Regions from separate parts of the Propioniciclava coleopterorum genome, predicted to be linked through region 4. Evidence: riboswitches for the same ligand, from Rfam matches in the RefSeq annotation. Region 4 holds a riboswitch; each other region holds the start of a gene.

Region 1 (3,888 bases), 290 kb from region 4:
CAGAACAGGATGAGGTTCGCCTCGCGGCCCTCCCGGGCGGCGACGCGCAGGTCGGACGCCTCCAGCCGCACCCGGCCGCCGTCCGCGCGGCGCGCGCCCTGGTGCCGGGCGGCCGCGATCAGCGTCTCGACGAGGTGCAGCGATCCCGCCCCGGACGCCGCGGGCTCGGCCCCGATCCGGCGGCCCTGGGTCGAGAGCGCGCGGCTGCGGCGTCCCGCGCTGCCGGCGCCCATCCCGCGGACCGCGAACAGCCGGGGCGGTAGGGCGCGGCCGCGGTGACCGTCCTGTCCGGTCCGGCGTCGGCGGGGGCGTCCAGCGGCGGCGGGTCGAGGTCCTCGGGCGGGGCGGAGCCCTGGGGATCGGTCGCCGGCTGCGGGGCGTCGGAGCGTCCGGTCGGGTCGGAACCCTCGGGTGCGTCGGGGCGCCCGGGGGCGTCGGTCGCAGGCTCGCCGGACCCGTCGGTGTCATCGGCGGCCTCCTGACCGGGATCGTCCGGGCCGGGGTCGTCCGGGCCGGGGTCGTCCGGGCCGTCGGGCTCGGGCGGCAGGTCGTCGGGGTCGGGCTCGGGCTCGTCGTCGCCCAGGAGTCGGTCGAGCAGGTCCTCGTCGAGGCCGGGGGCGTCGAACGGGTTGCGGCGCCGGCGGTGCGGCAGGGCGAGCAGCGCGGCCTGCCGGATGTCGGCGCGCGTCACGGTGCCGCGTCCGGACCAGGCGGCGTGCGCGACCGCGGCGCGGGCTGTGACGATGTCGGCGCGCAGGCCGTCCACCTCGAAGCCGGCGCACACCCGGGCGATCGCGGCGAGCGCCGCCCCGCTGAGCGCCACCGAGCCGATTCGGGCGCGGGCGTCCCCGATCCGGGCGCTCAGTGCGGCGTCCTGCGGCGCGAACCGGGCGGCGAAGGCGGCGGGGCCGGCGTCGAAGGCGAGCCGGCGGCGCACCACCTCGACCCGGTGCCCCGGATCGCGCGGCGCGGCGACCTCCACCGTGAGCCCGAACCGGTCCAGCAGCTGCGGACGCAGTTCGCCCTCCTCGGGGTTCATCGTGCCGATCAGGACGAAGCGGGCGGCGTGCTCGACCGAGATGCCGTCGCGCTCGATGGTGGCGCGTCCCATCGCGGCGGCGTCCAGCAGGAGGTCGACCAGGTGGTCGTGCAGCAGGTTCACCTCGTCGACGTAGAGGATGCCGCGGTGCGCCCGGGCGAGCAGCCCCGGCTCGAACGTCACCCGCCCCGCCGACAGGGCGCTCTGCAGGTGGATCGACCCGAGCACGCGATCCTCGGTGGCGCCGACGGGCAACTCCACCAGCCGCACGGGCCGGGTGCGTCGCGCGCGTCCCGCGGCCGGCCATTCCGCGACGGGGTGGTCGTCGGACGCCGCCCCGCCGTGGTCGTCGCGTGCCGCCCCGGGACGCACGCCCGGGCCGGGCGACGGCGTGGCGGCGGGCACGTCGGGCGACGTGGCGGTGGGGTCGTCGGGGTCGATCGAGAACCGGTCCCCTTCGAAGACGTCGACGGGGGGCAGCACCGCGGCGAGCGCGCGGACGGCGGTGGACTTGGCGGTCCCCTTCTCGCCGCGGATCAGCACACCGCCGATCTCCGGGGAGATGGTGGACAACACCAGGGCCAGGCCCATGTCGTCGAGGTCGTCGGCCTCGCAGCCGACGATGGCCGAAAAGGGGTACTGCAGTGGCATGTGAGGCTCCCGCTCTGTCGCCAACCGGTCGGTCGTGGCGCGAGGCCGGTCTTCGGACTTGGCCGAGTCCCCTCCCGGGGCTCGGTTCACCGCAGCGGGCCTGTGCCGGAATCTCACCGGCTTCCCAGATTCTCCCCGTCGCGCGCGCTTCGCCGTCTCCGACGAACGTCACTTCGGGGCACCTCGTGCCGCCGCCCACGATAGCGTGGTGACCCGTGTTGAACCGCGTCGATCCCACCCGCCGGTTGACCGTGGTCGGGATCGGCGCGGACGGTCTCGCCGGGCTCCCCGCCGCGTCCCGCGCCCTCATCGAGGACGCCGATGTGCTGCTGGGCGCCCCCCGGCAACTCGCGCTCGTCCCGGAGGCCGCCGACCAGCGCCGCCTCACGTGGCCCTCCCCGCTGAAGGCGGGCCTGCCTGGCCTGCTGGCGAAGCTGCCGCAGGGCGACGTGGTGGCCGTCGCGTCGGGCGACCCGCTGGTGTCCGGCATCGGCGCGACCCTGGTCGAACTCCTCGGGGCGGACGCCGTCCGCATCGTGCCCGCCGTCTCCTCGGTGGCGCTCGCCCGCGCCGAACTGGGCTGGTCGGCCGCGGACACCGCCGTCGTCAGCCTCGTCGGGCGTCCGATCGGCCTGCTGGCCCGCGAACTCGCGCCCGGACGCCGCGTGCTCGCCCTGTCCGCGGACGAGACGACCCCGGCCGCCGTCGCCGCCCTGCTCGTGGGCGCGGGCTACGGGGCGAGCCGGCTGCACGTCCTGGGCGACCTCGGCTCGGCCGCCGCGTCCCGGATCGACGGGATCGCCGACGCCTGGTCGGCCCGCTCGCCGCGGCTGAACGTGGTGGGCATCGAGGTCGTCGGGCCGCACCGCCTGGGCTGGACGCCCGGTCTGCCCGACACGGCCTACGCCCACGACGGCCAACTGACCAAGCGCGACCTGCGCGCCTCGGCCCTGGCGCGGCTGGCGCCCACGCCCGGCGGGCTGCTGTGGGACGTCGGCGCCGGCGCCGGTTCCGTCGGCATCGAGTGGTTGCGCGCGCACCCGACGTGCCGGGCGATCGCGATCGAGTCCAACCCGGAGCGGGCCACACGGATCATGCGCAACGCCACCACGCTCGGCGTGCCGGGGCTGCGCGTGGTGCGCGGGGCTGCGCCCGAGGCGCTCGCCGGGCTCCCCGAGCCGGACGCGATCTTCGTCGGTGGCGGCGCGAGCGTCCCGGGTGTGCTCGACACCTGCCTGGCCGCACTGCGTCCCGGCGGGCGGCTGGTCGTCCACGGCGTCACGCTGGAGACCGAGATGCGGCTCGCCGGCCTGTTCGCCGAGCGCGGGGGCGAACTGACCCGCATCGGCATCGAGGTCGCCGCACCGCTGGGCTCCTTCACCGGCTGGACCCCCGCCCGCTGCGTCACCCAGTGGGCCTGGACCAAGCCCGCCTGAGCCGTTCCGGCTACCGGCGCTTGATGGTGCGGTCGCGGCGCGGGTCGTACAGGTAGGACTCCCCCGCCGAAGCCGGATCGAGCGTGCGGCCGACCATGATCAGCGCCGCCTGGCGCAGCCCGGCCGCCTCCACGGCGTCCGCGATGGTGGCGACTGTGCCCCGCAGGATCTGCTGCTCGGGCTGACTCACCCGGTGGGCGACGACGACCGGGCAGTCCGCCCCGACGTGCGGCGCCACCTCGGCCATCAGTTCCCGGGTGCGGGTGATCGCCAGGTGCAGCACGAGCGTGGCTCCGGTCGCGGCGAATGCGGCCAGGGCCTCCCCGCTCGGCATCGCGGTGGAGCGGGCCTGGGTGCGGGTGAGCACCACCGATTGGCCCAGCAGTGGCACGGTGAGTTCGCGTCCCACCGCGGCGGCCGCCGCCGCGTAGGCGGGGACGCCCGGCGTGACGTCCCAGGCGACGCCCGCGGCGTCCAGGCGACGGGCCTGCTCGTGGAGCGCGGAGTAGACCGACAGGTCGCCCGAAGCGAGCCGCACCACCGAGCGGCCCGCGCGGGCCGCGTCGACGATCCGGGCGGTGATCTGGTCCAGGTCGAGGTCCTGGGTGTCGATCAGCTCGGCGTCCGGGCTGACGTGCGCCAGGACGCCCGGGTCTAGGTAGGTGCCGGGGAACAGCACCACGTCCGCGGCCTCCAGCAGCCGGACCGCCCGAACGGTCAGCAGGTCGGCGGCCCCGGGTCCGGCGCCCACGAAGTGGACGC
Region 2 (3,888 bases), 300 kb from region 4:
GACGGCCGGGAACGTCCGGCCCAGCTTCATGATGATCGCCCCGTCGGTGTCGGCCAGGCGCCGGGCCAGTTCGGGCTCGGGCAGCGTGCCGGGCAGCACGGTGAGCACGTCGGTCTGCCTGACCAGCGGGGACGCCGCCGCGGCGGTCGCCGCCGCGAACGCGGGCACCCCGGGCACGATCGCGGTCGCGTACGCCGTAGCCAGCCGGTCGTGCAGGTACATCCCGGACCCGTAGAACAGCGGGTCGCCCTCGGCGAGCAGGACGACCAAGCGGCCGGCGTCCAGGTGGTCCGCCAGGCGCGCGGCAGCGGCCTCGTAGAACGCGCCCATCGCGCCGGCGTAGCCGCCGGGGTGGTCGGTGGCGCCGGTGGTGACGGGGTAGGTCAGCTCCTCCTCGACGACGCCCGCGGGGAACAGCGGGGCCGCGATCCGGCGGGCGTTGGACGCCTTTCCGGGCGCCGCGTGGAAGGCCACCACGTCGGCGTCCTCGATCAGCCGGGCGGCCTTGAGGGTGATCAGCTCGGGATCGCCCGGACCGACGCCGACGATCGCCAGCGTCCCGGACGCGGCCGCGCGGCCCGTCTCGGGGTCCGCCTCGGGCACGGGTGTGGCAGGCGCGGCGCCGGGCTCGCGGGGCGCGGGGGTGTTCACTCGGCCTCCTGGGCCAGCGCGTTCAAAGCCGACGACGTCATCGCCGAGCCGCCGCGGCGTCCCAGCACGGTCACGTAGGGGATGTCGATGCCGTGGTCGGCGGCCAGGTCGACCAGCGCCTGCTTGGACTCGGCCGCGCCGATGAAGCCGACCGGGCAGCCGACGATCGCCGCCGGGCGCGGACCGCCGTCCAGGATCAGCTCCAGCAGGTGGAACAGCGCGGTGGGCGCGTTGCCGATGGCGACGACCGCGCCCGCGAGCATCGGCTCCCACAGCGAGACCGCGGCGGCCGAGCGGGTGGTGCCGAACGCGCGGGCCAGGTCGGGCACACGTGGGTCGTTCAGCAGGCAGATCACGTCGTTGGACGCCGGGAGCCGGGACGCGGTGACGCCGGTGGCGACCATGGTGGCGTCGCACAGGATCGGCGCTCCCGCCTCCAGCGCGCCGCGGGCGGCGGCGAGCAGGCCCGGGTGGACGACCAGGTCGCGGGCCAGGTCGACCTGCCCCGAGCCGTGGATCATCCGGACGGCGACCTTCTCCGCGTCCGCGGGGACGCCGGTCAGGTCGGCCTCGCGGCGGATGGTCGCGAACGAGTCGACGTAGATGTCCGCCCCTGCGTCCACGTAGGGGTAGCGCCGGGCCGGACGTCGCAGCCCGCTCACCGCTGCCCCGCGTCCGAGCCGCCGGCGTCCGCCTGCGCCGCACCACCGTGCGTCGAGGACGCCACCTGCGTGGGGGACGGGATCAGGACGCCCTTCCACGGCGTGAACACCACCTCGTCCACGCCGGCGAGCAGGGCGTCGACGTCGGCGGGGTCGAGGCCGTCATCGCCCACCGGCGCGTGCAGCCCGCCGGGCACGGGACCGAACGGCAGCGGCCCGGTGGCCTGCGGGACGCGCGGGTCGGGGTCCACCGGGGCGACCAGGGGGGATGCCATCTCGTAGGTGTGCCAGGGCGCGGTCGGGCCGGTGCCGCGGGCGGCGCAGAACAGCTCAGCCAGCGCGATGAGTTCGCGGGCGGCCGCGGCCAGCGGGACGACCGCCCCGTAGTGCTCGCCGACGCGGAGCTGGACCGTCTCGGCGTCCAGGGCGACGAGGCCGACGTCGCAGGGCCGGTCGATCAGGTCGCCGCGGCCGTCGTCCAGCACGAACGCGAACTTGCCGGGCAGGCCGGGCAGCACGTCGCTGGCGACGATCTGCGCGTCCAGGTCGGCGGCCAGCGGACGCAGGTCGGCGCGGCCGCCGGCGAGGCCTGTCTGCGGCGACACGGTGATGTTGCGGACCCGGTCGTGTGCCGGCGCGGGCAGCAGCCCGCTGGCCTCGATGGCGGCCAGCGCGTCGGCGTCCAGGACGCCGTCGGTGCCCGGGAACGCGCGCAACTGCAGGTTCGCGCGGGTCGTGGGCCGGACGCAGCCGTCGCCGAAAACGGTCGCCGCGACACTCAGGCCGCGCAGCTGGCGGGCGGTGATGCGCCCACCGACGAGCCGGACGCGGACCAGCAGCCCGTCGGCGGCGGGCCACGGACGCAGGATCCCCGGGCAGCGGTCGGCGCGGTCGCGGATGAGGACGGACATGGTTCCACCTGTTCAGGTCAGGGGGCTGGCTGCGCGTGGGCCCGACGGTGACCGCGCGGGGCTCCCCGCGTGGGCCAGCAGGTTTTCGGACTCGGGATCGTCCGGCCGGAGCACCTTCCCAGGGCGTCCGCCCCAGTGGTGGCCGCATCGCGGCACGCCCCGTCCGTCCCCCTCACCGCTGCGCGTCAGTCCCGGATTCGCACCGGGTTCCCTGGGCTCGCGTGAGCTTGACTGGCACGGACACCCTAGCGCCGCGGACGCCGCGGCGAGGGCGGCGCAGCTGTTCGGCAAGCCGGCCGGACACCGTTCGGCTCAGCCGACGCGGTCGGTTAGGTTCGAGGGATGCGCACGTTCAGGGTCTTCGCCGGCGGGCCGGCGCTCGTCCGGCTGTCCGGATGGCTGCTCAACACGCCCGTCCGCGCGCTGCGGCGCGAGGGCGCGCCGCCTCGTGGCGGCGGTTCGCCTCCGAGCACGGGCTGAGATTCGAGGAGAACCGTCCCGATCTGGCGGAGCGCTGGAACCTCGAGGAGGGCCCGGTGCCGCGAGCGGGTCGGACGCCGACCGCCCTGCACTCGGCCCGCAACGTGGCCAGCGGCACGCTGGAGGGCGTCCCGTTCCTGACGTTCGAGGCCGAGTGGGCGGTCGACGAGGCTGCCGTGGTCTGGGAGCAGTTCCGCCGCCGCCAGGTGATCGTGCTGGACCTGCCGGCCGCCGTCGCCCCGCTCGACGTGCGCGGCCGGGTCGCCCTCGATCTGCGCGGGATGGCATCCGACTCGCCCGCCTTCGCGAAGGGCTGGGGGGTGCTGGCGAGCGACGAGCGGCAGGCGCACGCGATCCTCACCGACGAGGTGCGCGCGCTCGTCTCCGAACTGCCGCCCAAGGAGGCGACCTGGCAGTTCTTCGGGCGCGACCTCGTCCTGGGCCTGACCGGCTACCACGGCCCGGACGCCGTGCTACGTCACACGGAGTCGGCCCGGCGGCTCATCCGGGCCGTCCCCGCCTTCGTCTGGTCGGACGCCTCCGGCGTCGCCGGCTGAGCCCGGTCCCCCGGGTCGGAGCCGGCGGCACTCGAGTGCCGCGGCTCTGAGCGCGCTCGCCACCCTAGACTGACGCCATGGCGGGAATGACCGATCTGCACGAGATCCTCGGCGCGCTGCGCCCCTACGTCCGGCAGGGCTCCTACGTCTACGTGACCAGCGAGAACCCGCCCGACGTCGCGTTCCACGCGCGCATCGTCGAGGACGAGGGCACCACGCTCGTGCTGGACCAGGCGATCGCCGACGAGCATCGGCTCGCCTACGACGGGGTGTTCGGCTGGATCACCCTGGAGGCGCACACGTCGCTGCAGGCCGTCGGCATCACCGCCGCGGTCAGCACGGCGCTGGCCCGCGTCGGGCTGTCGTGCAACGTGATCGCCGGCTTCTACCACGACCACCTCCTGGTCCCGATCGCGCACGTCGACGAGGCCATGGACGTGCTGGGCGGGCTGAGCGCATGAGCATCGAGATCGGCGGCCACGTCGACGACCCGATCGCCGCCGCGCACGCCGACGGCTTCCCGATCGCGCAGACGTTCCTGGGCGACCCGCAGGCCTGGAAGGGCCACGCCGTCCCGCATCCGGGCGGCGCCGCCGGCCTGAAGGCGGACGCCGAGGCGGCCGGGGT
Region 3 (3,888 bases), 1.4 Mb from region 4:
CGGCGGCAGGCCGGCCTTCGGCCACCTCACGCGCGTGCCCGTCGGCGGAGGAGGTGGATCAGGACCGGGGTGCCGACGACGGCGGTGACGATCCCGATGGGGATCTCGCTGGACGTCAGCGAGCGGGCCGCCGTGTCGGACCAGATCAGCAGGATGGCCCCGGCCGCGGCGGACAGCGGCAGCAGGACGGCGTGCCGCGCCCCGACGAGGAACCGGACGATGTGGGGCACCGTCAGCCCCACGAAGCCGATCGGGCCGACGAACGCGACCGTGCCGGCGGCGGCCAGCGCCGTGCCGAGCATCAGCGTCCACCGGGCCCGGTTCACCGCGACGCCGAGCGACGCCGCCGCGGACTCGCCGAAGCTGAAGGCGTCCAGCGTGCGGGCGTGGCCGAGCGTGAGGGCGAGGACGGCGGCGGCCAGGACGAGCGTGATCGACGTCGTGGGCCAGCGCAGCCCGGCCATGGTCCCGAGCATCCACTCCATCGCCGAGCGGGCGGCAGTGTTGTGGCCGAAGACCATGATCATCAGCGAGGTGAGCGCCCCGCACAGCTGCCCCACGGCGACGCCGGCGAGGATGGTCCGGCTGGCGGGCAGGTCGCCGGAGCGGCCCCGCGCCAGGGCCAGGACGATCGCCAGGGCGGCCAGGGCCCCGGCGAACGAGGCCGCCATCATCAGCAGCGACTGCGGGGCGAGGACCCCGACGCCGAAGACCAGCACGAACACCGCCCCCACCGAGGCGCCGCTGGACACGCCGAGCAGGTAGGGGTCGGCGAGCTCGTTCCCGGTCAGGGACTGCAGCACCGCCCCGCACACCGCCAGCACGGCGCCGACGCAGGCGGCCCCCAGCACGCGCGGCGCCCGCAGCCGCCACACGATGTCGTCCTGCAGCGCCGTGACGCCCGCGCCCTCGATCAGGCGCAGCCGGCGGGCGATGACCGCGACGACGTCGGTCCACGGGACCTGCACCGAGCCGATGCCCAGCGCGATCACCATGGAGATCAGCAGCAGCACCGCCAGCCCGAGCGCGACCGGCGCGACGGGCGGCCGCCCGGCCGGGGGCGCCGGCCGGGGGCGGTGACGGGCGAGCGGTCGGACCCGCGCGTCGGCCACCATCTCAGGCGGGCAACCGCTCGAGCTGCTCCGCGAGGCTCCGCGCCCCGTCGATCAGCCCGACGCCGGGCGTGGACTGCGAGAAGGCCACCGTGACGATCCGGCCCTCGCGGACCGCGCGGAGGTTCTGCAGCACCGGGTCCGCCTGCAGGTGGGCCCGCTTCTGCTCGGCGGGGTCCCACGAGGCGTCGACCGTGACGATCACGTCCGGGTCGGCGGCGACGACCTGCTCCCACGAGACGCTCGCCCACGCCTTCGGCTGGTCGGCGAACACGTTGGTGGCGCCCACGGCGTCCAGGACGAGCGCGGGGCCGCCCCCGGCGCCGCCCACCGACGGCGCGGTGTCGCCGCCGTCCCACCACACGACGCGCAGACCGTCGCCGGCGCGGTCGGCGCGCAGGGACGCGAGCCGGGTGCGCTGGGCCTCGATCAGGGCGGTGGCCTCGGCGTCGCGGCCGAAGATGGCCCCGACCTCGCCGATGCCGGTCCAGACGTTCTCGAAGGTCGCCGCGGGGCGGTCGGCCACGTTCGGGCACCCGAACGGGTCGATGTAGGTGCCGATGCCGGACGCCGCGAGTTCCTCGCGTGACCCGACCCCCTTCTCGCCGAAGGCGCTGTTGTAGGACGCCAGCGCGAAGTCCGGGGTGGCCTGGAGGAACGCCTCGCGCGTGGGGTACTGCTCGGCGAGCACCGGCACCGTGGCGTAGGCGGCCTCGAGGTGCTCGGCGATCGCGTCGTCGAGGTAGGCCGTGCCCGCCAACTGGCCGGCGGCCCCCACCGAGAGCACCTCCTCGATGACCCCCTGGTTGAGCGCGACGGCGCGGGCGGGCGGCGCGTCCAGGGTCAGCGGCACGCCGCAGTTGGTGAGCGAGACGTGGAACGGGGCCTGCGACTCCGACGGCGACGAGCCCGGGGTGGCGTCCGGCGCGCCGGCGCAGCCGGTGAGGGCCAGCCCGGCGGCCAGGCCGAGGGCGACGAGACGGGTGATGGGTGATGAGGGACGCATGGGCGACTCCTTCGCGAACGGTCCTGACGCGGGACCGGAATGAACACGGACGCGTCCAGCCGGTCTTCGGACTCGGAATCACACGCCTCCGGCACCTTCCCGGGATCACTCCCAGTGGTGTCTTGCCGGAGGCATCATCCTCACCGCTGCGCGACAGTTCCGGACTCTCACCGGATTCCCACCCCTCGACGGATCGAGGGCGCTGGACGCCCTGAAGGTACCACGCGGCCGCACCCGGCCACGCCGGTCCCCCGGCGCCGGACGGCGCGGCGTTCGCCGGAACGCAAGCACCACGGGGTCGGACAGCGGAGGGCGGAGGAAGGGCCCCGACCCACGACCGTCAGGTCGGCGCCGCCGGGGCACCGGGGCTTGTCAGGCCCCGGACGCGGGGACGCCGGGTCCGGGCGGGGTGAAGCCGCCGAGCGCGCGGATCCGTGGCTCGTCCCGCAGGCGGTCCACCAGGGCGTGCAGGCCGGGCGGCTCGGGGTCGAAGGGGTCGTCCCACGCCATCTTGACGGTCTGCGGCGCCGCGGGCGTCGGCCCCGGCAGGTCGTGCACCGCGAAGCTCGCCCAGTCCACGGCGATGTCCCGCTCGCGGGACCGGGCGGCATCCAGCACGAGGCCGCGGGCGCGCGCCCGGGACGCCGACGGGGCCCGCGTCAGGGCCGCCGCGACGGCGGCCGGATCGGCGATCGGCTCCGCGCCGGACTGCAGCAGCGCAGCCAGCCCGCGGGGGCGTCCGGAGGCGTCGGCGCCGAGCTCGTGCCAGCGCAGGTCGAGGGCGTCGAGCCGCGGGTCGTCGGGGGCGATCCGGTGCCGCTCGGCCCACCCCCGGATCAGGCGGCGCTTGGCGCCCCACTCGGTGCCCTCGGTGCGGCCGGCGTCCAGGTCGTCCAGGAGCCGCGTCCAGGCGGCGTGGGCCGCCGCGCCCTCGGCGTCTCCGGACTCGGCCAGGGCGCGGGTGGCGTCGAGGTGGGCGCGCTGCAGCGCCCGGGCGGTCGTGGCTCCCCCGCCGGCGGCCGGGACGGCGGCGTCCGGGTCGACGGTCCAGGCCCGCAGCGCGGCGAGCGGGTCCGCGGGGCCCGGCGGGGGCGCGCCGCCCGCCTCGGCGCGCCGCAGCACGAGCTCGGTGGCGGCGACCGTCAGCCACATCACGGCGTCCAGGCTGGTGGTGTCGCCGGAGATGACGTGCAGCCGGCGGTAGCGCGCCGGGTCGGCGTGCGGCTCGTCGCGGGTGTTGATCAGGGGGCGGCTGCGGGTGGTCTGGTTGGACACCACGTCGCCGAGGAGGTCGCCGCGCTGCGACAGCGTGAACCGGCCGCGCCGCCAGTGCCCGGCGCCGCCGATGAGTTGGCGGCTCACCAGGAAGCCGATCAGCCAGTCCGCCAGCACCCGCGGGTCGGTGTCGCGGGCGACGAGGTAGTTCTCGTGGCTACCCCAGGTGTTGCCGTAGGAGTCGGTGTTGTTGCGGAACAGCCGGAACGTCACGTCGTGGCCCTCGTCGGCCTCGGCGGCCCGCGCCTGCGCCGCCAGGTCGACCAGGAGCGCGTCGCCGGCCCGCTGCGCGATCACCAGGTCGGCCGCCGACGTGCACTCAGGCGTGGCGTACTCCGGGTGCGACCCGATGTCGAGGTAGAGCCGGCCGCCGTTGCCCAGGAACGCGTTGGTCGAGGCGAACCGCGCCGCCAGGGGCGTGAAGAGCCGCGCCGCGGCCTCGTCGGAGGCCAGCCGCTTGCCGTCGGCGGTCGCCAGCAGCCCGTACTCGGTCTC
Region 4 (3,888 bases):
GCGGGGCGGGCGTCCGCTCCGCCGGGGTGGTGCGGGCGGCCGCGGCGGGCGCGGCGAGGTCGGCGGCGGCCAGGTCGACTGGCTGCTCGTAGACGTCCTCGGGGACGATCAGCACGACGGGGCCGGGGCGGCCCGCGACGGCGACCGCGGCGAGCTCGGCGACGGCGGCGGGGATGTCCGCGGCGGCGTCCACCGAGATGACGCGCTTGCTGACGGCCTTGAACAGGTCGGGCTGGTGGATCTCGGTCAGCGCGCCGGTGCCGCGGCTGGCGCGGTGGATGTCGGAGGTGAGCACGAGCACCGGGATGCCGGACGCGCGCGCCTCCCCCAGGCCGCCGACCGCGAACGTCGCCCCGCCGCCCGAGGAGACCTCGACGACGCCGATGCGTCCGGTGGCGCGGGCGAAGGCGTCCGCCATGAACGCCGCGTGCCGCTCGTCGCGTGCCAGCACGTGCCGGACCCCGGCGGTGTTGGACTCGAGCGCGTCGTAGAACGCGACCCCCGTATCGCCGGGGACCCCGAAGATGGTGGTCAGCCCGGCTGCCCCCAGGGATGCCACCAGCAGCTCCGCGCCCGTCTCGCTCATGTTGTTCTCGTCCTCCAGAGGTGTCACGCCGTTGTTTGCATGCAAGTATGCATACGAGTTGTTCGGCGGTCAATGGTCCGTCTTGCCGGGATCGGCACCGCCCCCGAGGCGGGTCGGCGGGGTTCCGCCTGCGCGGGATCGGGCCTAGCCTCGAGGCACGACCCGAGGAGCGACCATGGCGACCACGTTCGAACCGGACCTCATCAGCTGCGCCACCTGCGGGGTGGAGGCGACGACGCCGCTCCCCGCGGTCTGCCCGATCTGCGCCGACGAGCGGCAGTGGGTGCCCGCGTCCGGGCAGGCGTGGACGACCCAGGCGGATCTCGCGGCGCGCTCGGTCGTGACGGTCGGCCAGGTGGACGAGCGACAGTGGAGCGTGACCGCGTCCGACGTCGGCATCGGTCAAACGATGCAGGTGATCCGGACGGCGGACGGGGTCGTGCTGTGGGACCCGATCGGCCTGGTCGACCGCGGCGCGGTCGGGTTCATCGAAAGCCTGGGCCCGGTGATCGCGGTGGTCGCGAGCCACCCGCACATGTACGGCGCCCAGGTCGCCTGGTCGCGGGCGCTGGACGACGCGCCGGTGCTGATTTCGCGTCCGGACGCGGGCTGGGTGCAGCGGCGCGACGAGCGCCTGGTGGAGATCGAGGGCGCCCACCGCCTGGCCGAGGACGCCGAGATCGTCACGCTCGGCGGCCACTTCGCGGGCAGCCTCGTCCTGCACTGGACGTCCGGCGCGGACGGCCGCGGCGTCCTGCTGGCCGGCGACACGATCATGGCCAACCCCGACCGCAGCAGCGTGAGCTTCATGCGCAGCTACCCCAATCGGATCCCGCTGTCGGGCTCGACGGTCGAGCGGATGCTCGCCACGCTGGGCGAGCGCAGCTACTCCCGGCTCTGGTCCAACTTCGCCAACGCCATCACCGAGGACGCCGACCGGGTGGTCGCGGCGTCCGCTGCCCGCCACATCGGCTGGGTGACGGGCGCCTTCGACGACGCCACCTGAGCCCCCGCCCACTAGATGTGGGGGTTACAGCCGTGTGATTTTCCGTATATAGTGGCGGACGCAGCGGTTCGGCCCACCAGCCAGGTGGGTCGTCGCAAGAGGGAATCCGGTGAGAGTCCGGAACTGCCCCGCAGCGGTGAGTGGGAACGACCGCCGTCAACAGCACTGGGACGCCACGTCCTGGGAAGCGACGGCCAGTAGGACCGACCGGCACGTACAGCCGGTCCCAGCCCACGAGTCCGAAGACCTGCCTCTGCCGCCCGACGCGTCCCCGGACGCCCGGGCGCCCGTTTGCTCGGCCTCGCGGGAGGGCTGCGCCGCGGCGGACCCTCCGGTCCGCGTCGGTCCCACCCCTTTTCGTCGGCTGCGCAGGCACACCCACTTCGCGACGGATCGGACGGAAGGGACTCCCTCACGTGAGCATCACCATCTACAGCAAGCCCGCCTGCGTGCAGTGCACGGCCACCTACCGGGCGCTGGACAAGCTCGGCCTGGCCTACGAGGTCGTCGACCTGGCCGCGGACGAGGCCGCGCTCCTCGAGGTGTTGGCCCTGGGCTACCAGCAGGCGCCGGTCGTGGTCGCCGACGACGAGCACTGGTCCGGGTTCCGTCCGGATCGGATCCAGGCGGCGGCCGCACGCGTCGCCGCGGCCTGACGTGGCGGCCGCCCAGGCCGCTGTCCGGCTGGTGTACTTCTCCTCCACCTCGGAGAACACCCATCGCTTCGTGTCCAAGCTGGGCCTGCCCGCGTCCCGGATCCCGCTGCGCGGCTCGGACGAACCGCTGCGGGCGGCCGCACCCTACGTGCTGGTCGTCCCCACCTACGGCGGCGGCAACCAGGGCGGCGCGGTCCCCAAGCAGGTCATCCGCTTCCTCAACGACGTCGACAACCGCGCCCTGATCAGGGGCGTCATCACCGCCGGCAACACCAACTTCGGCGAGGCCTACTGCCTCGCCGGCACGATCATCGCCGCCAAGTGCGGCGTCCCCCACCTCTACCAGTTCGAACTGATGGGCACGCCCGACGACGTCGAGGCTGTCCGCGAAGGGCTCCACTCATGGCTTCCACCGTTCTCACCGACCCCGGCACCGACCAAGCCGACGTCCACCGCCTCGACCACCACGCGCTGAACGCGCTGCTGAACCTCTACGACGCGGACGGCCGCATCCAGTTCGACGCCGATCGGCTCGCCGCCCGGCAGTACTTCCTGCAGCACGTCAACCAGAACACCGTCTTCTTCCACTCGCTGAAGGAGAAGCTCGACTACCTGGTGGAGGAGGGCTACTACGAGGCCGGCGTCCTGGACGCCTACGGGTTCGACTTCGTGAAGTCGCTGTTCAAGCGGGCCTACGCGGTGAAGTTCCGGTTCCCGACCTTCATGGGCGCGTTCAAGTACTACACCTCCTACACGCTGAAGACCTTCGACGGCAGCCGCTACCTCGAGCGGTTCGAGGACCGCGTCTGCATGGTCGCCCTGACCCTCGCCGCGGGCGACCGCGCGCTGGCCGAGCAGATCACCGACGAGATCATGGCGGGACGCTTCCAGCCGGCGACCCCGACCTTCCTGAACGCCGGCAAGGCGCAGCGCGGCGAACTCGTCTCCTGCTTCCTGCTGCGCGTGGAGGACAACATGGAGTCGATCGCCCGGGCGATCAACTCCTCGCTGCAGCTGTCCAAACGGGGCGGCGGCGTGGCGCTGTCGCTGAGCAACATCCGCGAGTCGGGCGCCCCGATCAAGAAGATCCAGAACCAGTCCTCGGGCGTGATCCCGGTGATGAAGCTGCTGGAGGACTCCTTCTCCTACGCCAACCAGCTCGGCGCGCGCCAGGGCGCGGGCGCGGTGTACCTGCACGCCCACCACCCCGACATCCTGAGCTTCCTGGACACCAAGCGCGAGAACGCCGACGAGAAGATCCGGATCAAGACGCTGTCGCTGGGCGTCGTCATCCCCGACATCACCTTCGAGCTGGCGCGCGCCGGCGAGGACATGTACCTGTTCAGCCCCTACGACATCGAGCGGGTCCACGGCGTCCCGTTCACCGAGATCTCGATCAGCGAGAAGTACCACGAGCTCGTCGACGACGGCCGCATCGGCAAGAAGAAGATCAACGCGCGCAAGTTCTTCCAGACGCTCGCCGAGATCCAGTTCGAGTCGGGCTACCCCTACATCGTCTTCGAGGACACGGTGAACCGCGCCAACCCGATCGACGGGCGCGTGACGATGTCGAACCTGTGCTCGGAGATCCTGCAGGTCTCCACGCCGTCGACCTATCACGACGACCTGTCCTACGACGT

Evidence for each region. Region 4 has a riboswitch for cobalamin ahead of nrdH (glutaredoxin-like protein NrdH). Riboswitches for the same ligand answer to the same signal wherever they lie in the genome.
Region 1: another riboswitch for cobalamin. It lies ahead of G7070_RS09060 (ATP-binding protein); the one in region 4 lies ahead of nrdH (glutaredoxin-like protein NrdH).
Region 2: another riboswitch for cobalamin. It lies ahead of G7070_RS09035 (nitrite reductase); the one in region 4 lies ahead of nrdH (glutaredoxin-like protein NrdH).
Region 3: another riboswitch for cobalamin. It lies ahead of G7070_RS17000 (ABC transporter substrate-binding protein); the one in region 4 lies ahead of nrdH (glutaredoxin-like protein NrdH).

What each region holds. Positions count from the first base shown of each region.
Region 1 is NZ_CP049865.1:1,888,277-1,892,164, reverse strand. It holds gene G7070_RS17750 (vWA domain-containing protein) at 1-233, opposite strand, end outside; partial or broken gene G7070_RS09060 (ATP-binding protein) at 611-1,690, opposite strand; cobalamin riboswitch at 1,731-1,876, opposite strand; gene cbiE (precorrin-6y C5,15-methyltransferase (decarboxylating) subunit CbiE) at 1,906-3,126, shown strand; gene G7070_RS09050 (cobalt-precorrin-4/precorrin-4 C(11)-methyltransferase) at 3,137-3,888, opposite strand, start outside.
Region 2 is NZ_CP049865.1:1,883,258-1,887,145, reverse strand. It holds gene G7070_RS09045 (precorrin-2 C(20)-methyltransferase) at 1-603, opposite strand, end outside; gene G7070_RS09040 (precorrin-8X methylmutase) at 648-1,313, opposite strand; gene G7070_RS09035 (nitrite reductase) at 1,310-2,224, opposite strand; cobalamin riboswitch at 2,284-2,475, opposite strand; gene G7070_RS09030 (hypothetical protein) at 2,567-2,704, shown strand; gene G7070_RS09025 (hypothetical protein) at 2,761-3,261, shown strand; gene G7070_RS09020 (ACT domain-containing protein) at 3,339-3,722, shown strand; gene G7070_RS09015 (deoxyribonuclease IV) at 3,719-3,888, shown strand, end outside.
Region 3 is NZ_CP049865.1:3,587,823-3,591,710, forward strand. It holds gene G7070_RS16990 (ABC transporter ATP-binding protein) at 1-30, opposite strand, end outside; gene G7070_RS16995 (FecCD family ABC transporter permease) at 27-1,019, opposite strand; gene G7070_RS17000 (ABC transporter substrate-binding protein) at 1,117-2,118, opposite strand; cobalamin riboswitch at 2,159-2,340, opposite strand; gene G7070_RS17005 (proteasome accessory factor PafA2 family protein) at 2,491-3,888, opposite strand, start outside.
Region 4 is NZ_CP049865.1:2,180,395-2,184,282, reverse strand. It holds gene G7070_RS10425 (thiamine pyrophosphate-binding protein) at 1-586, opposite strand, end outside; gene G7070_RS10420 (MBL fold metallo-hydrolase) at 762-1,592, shown strand; cobalamin riboswitch at 1,640-1,861, shown strand; gene nrdH (glutaredoxin-like protein NrdH) at 2,009-2,248, shown strand; gene nrdI (class Ib ribonucleoside-diphosphate reductase assembly flavoprotein NrdI) at 2,250-2,723, shown strand; gene nrdE (class 1b ribonucleoside-diphosphate reductase subunit alpha) at 2,651-3,888, shown strand, end outside.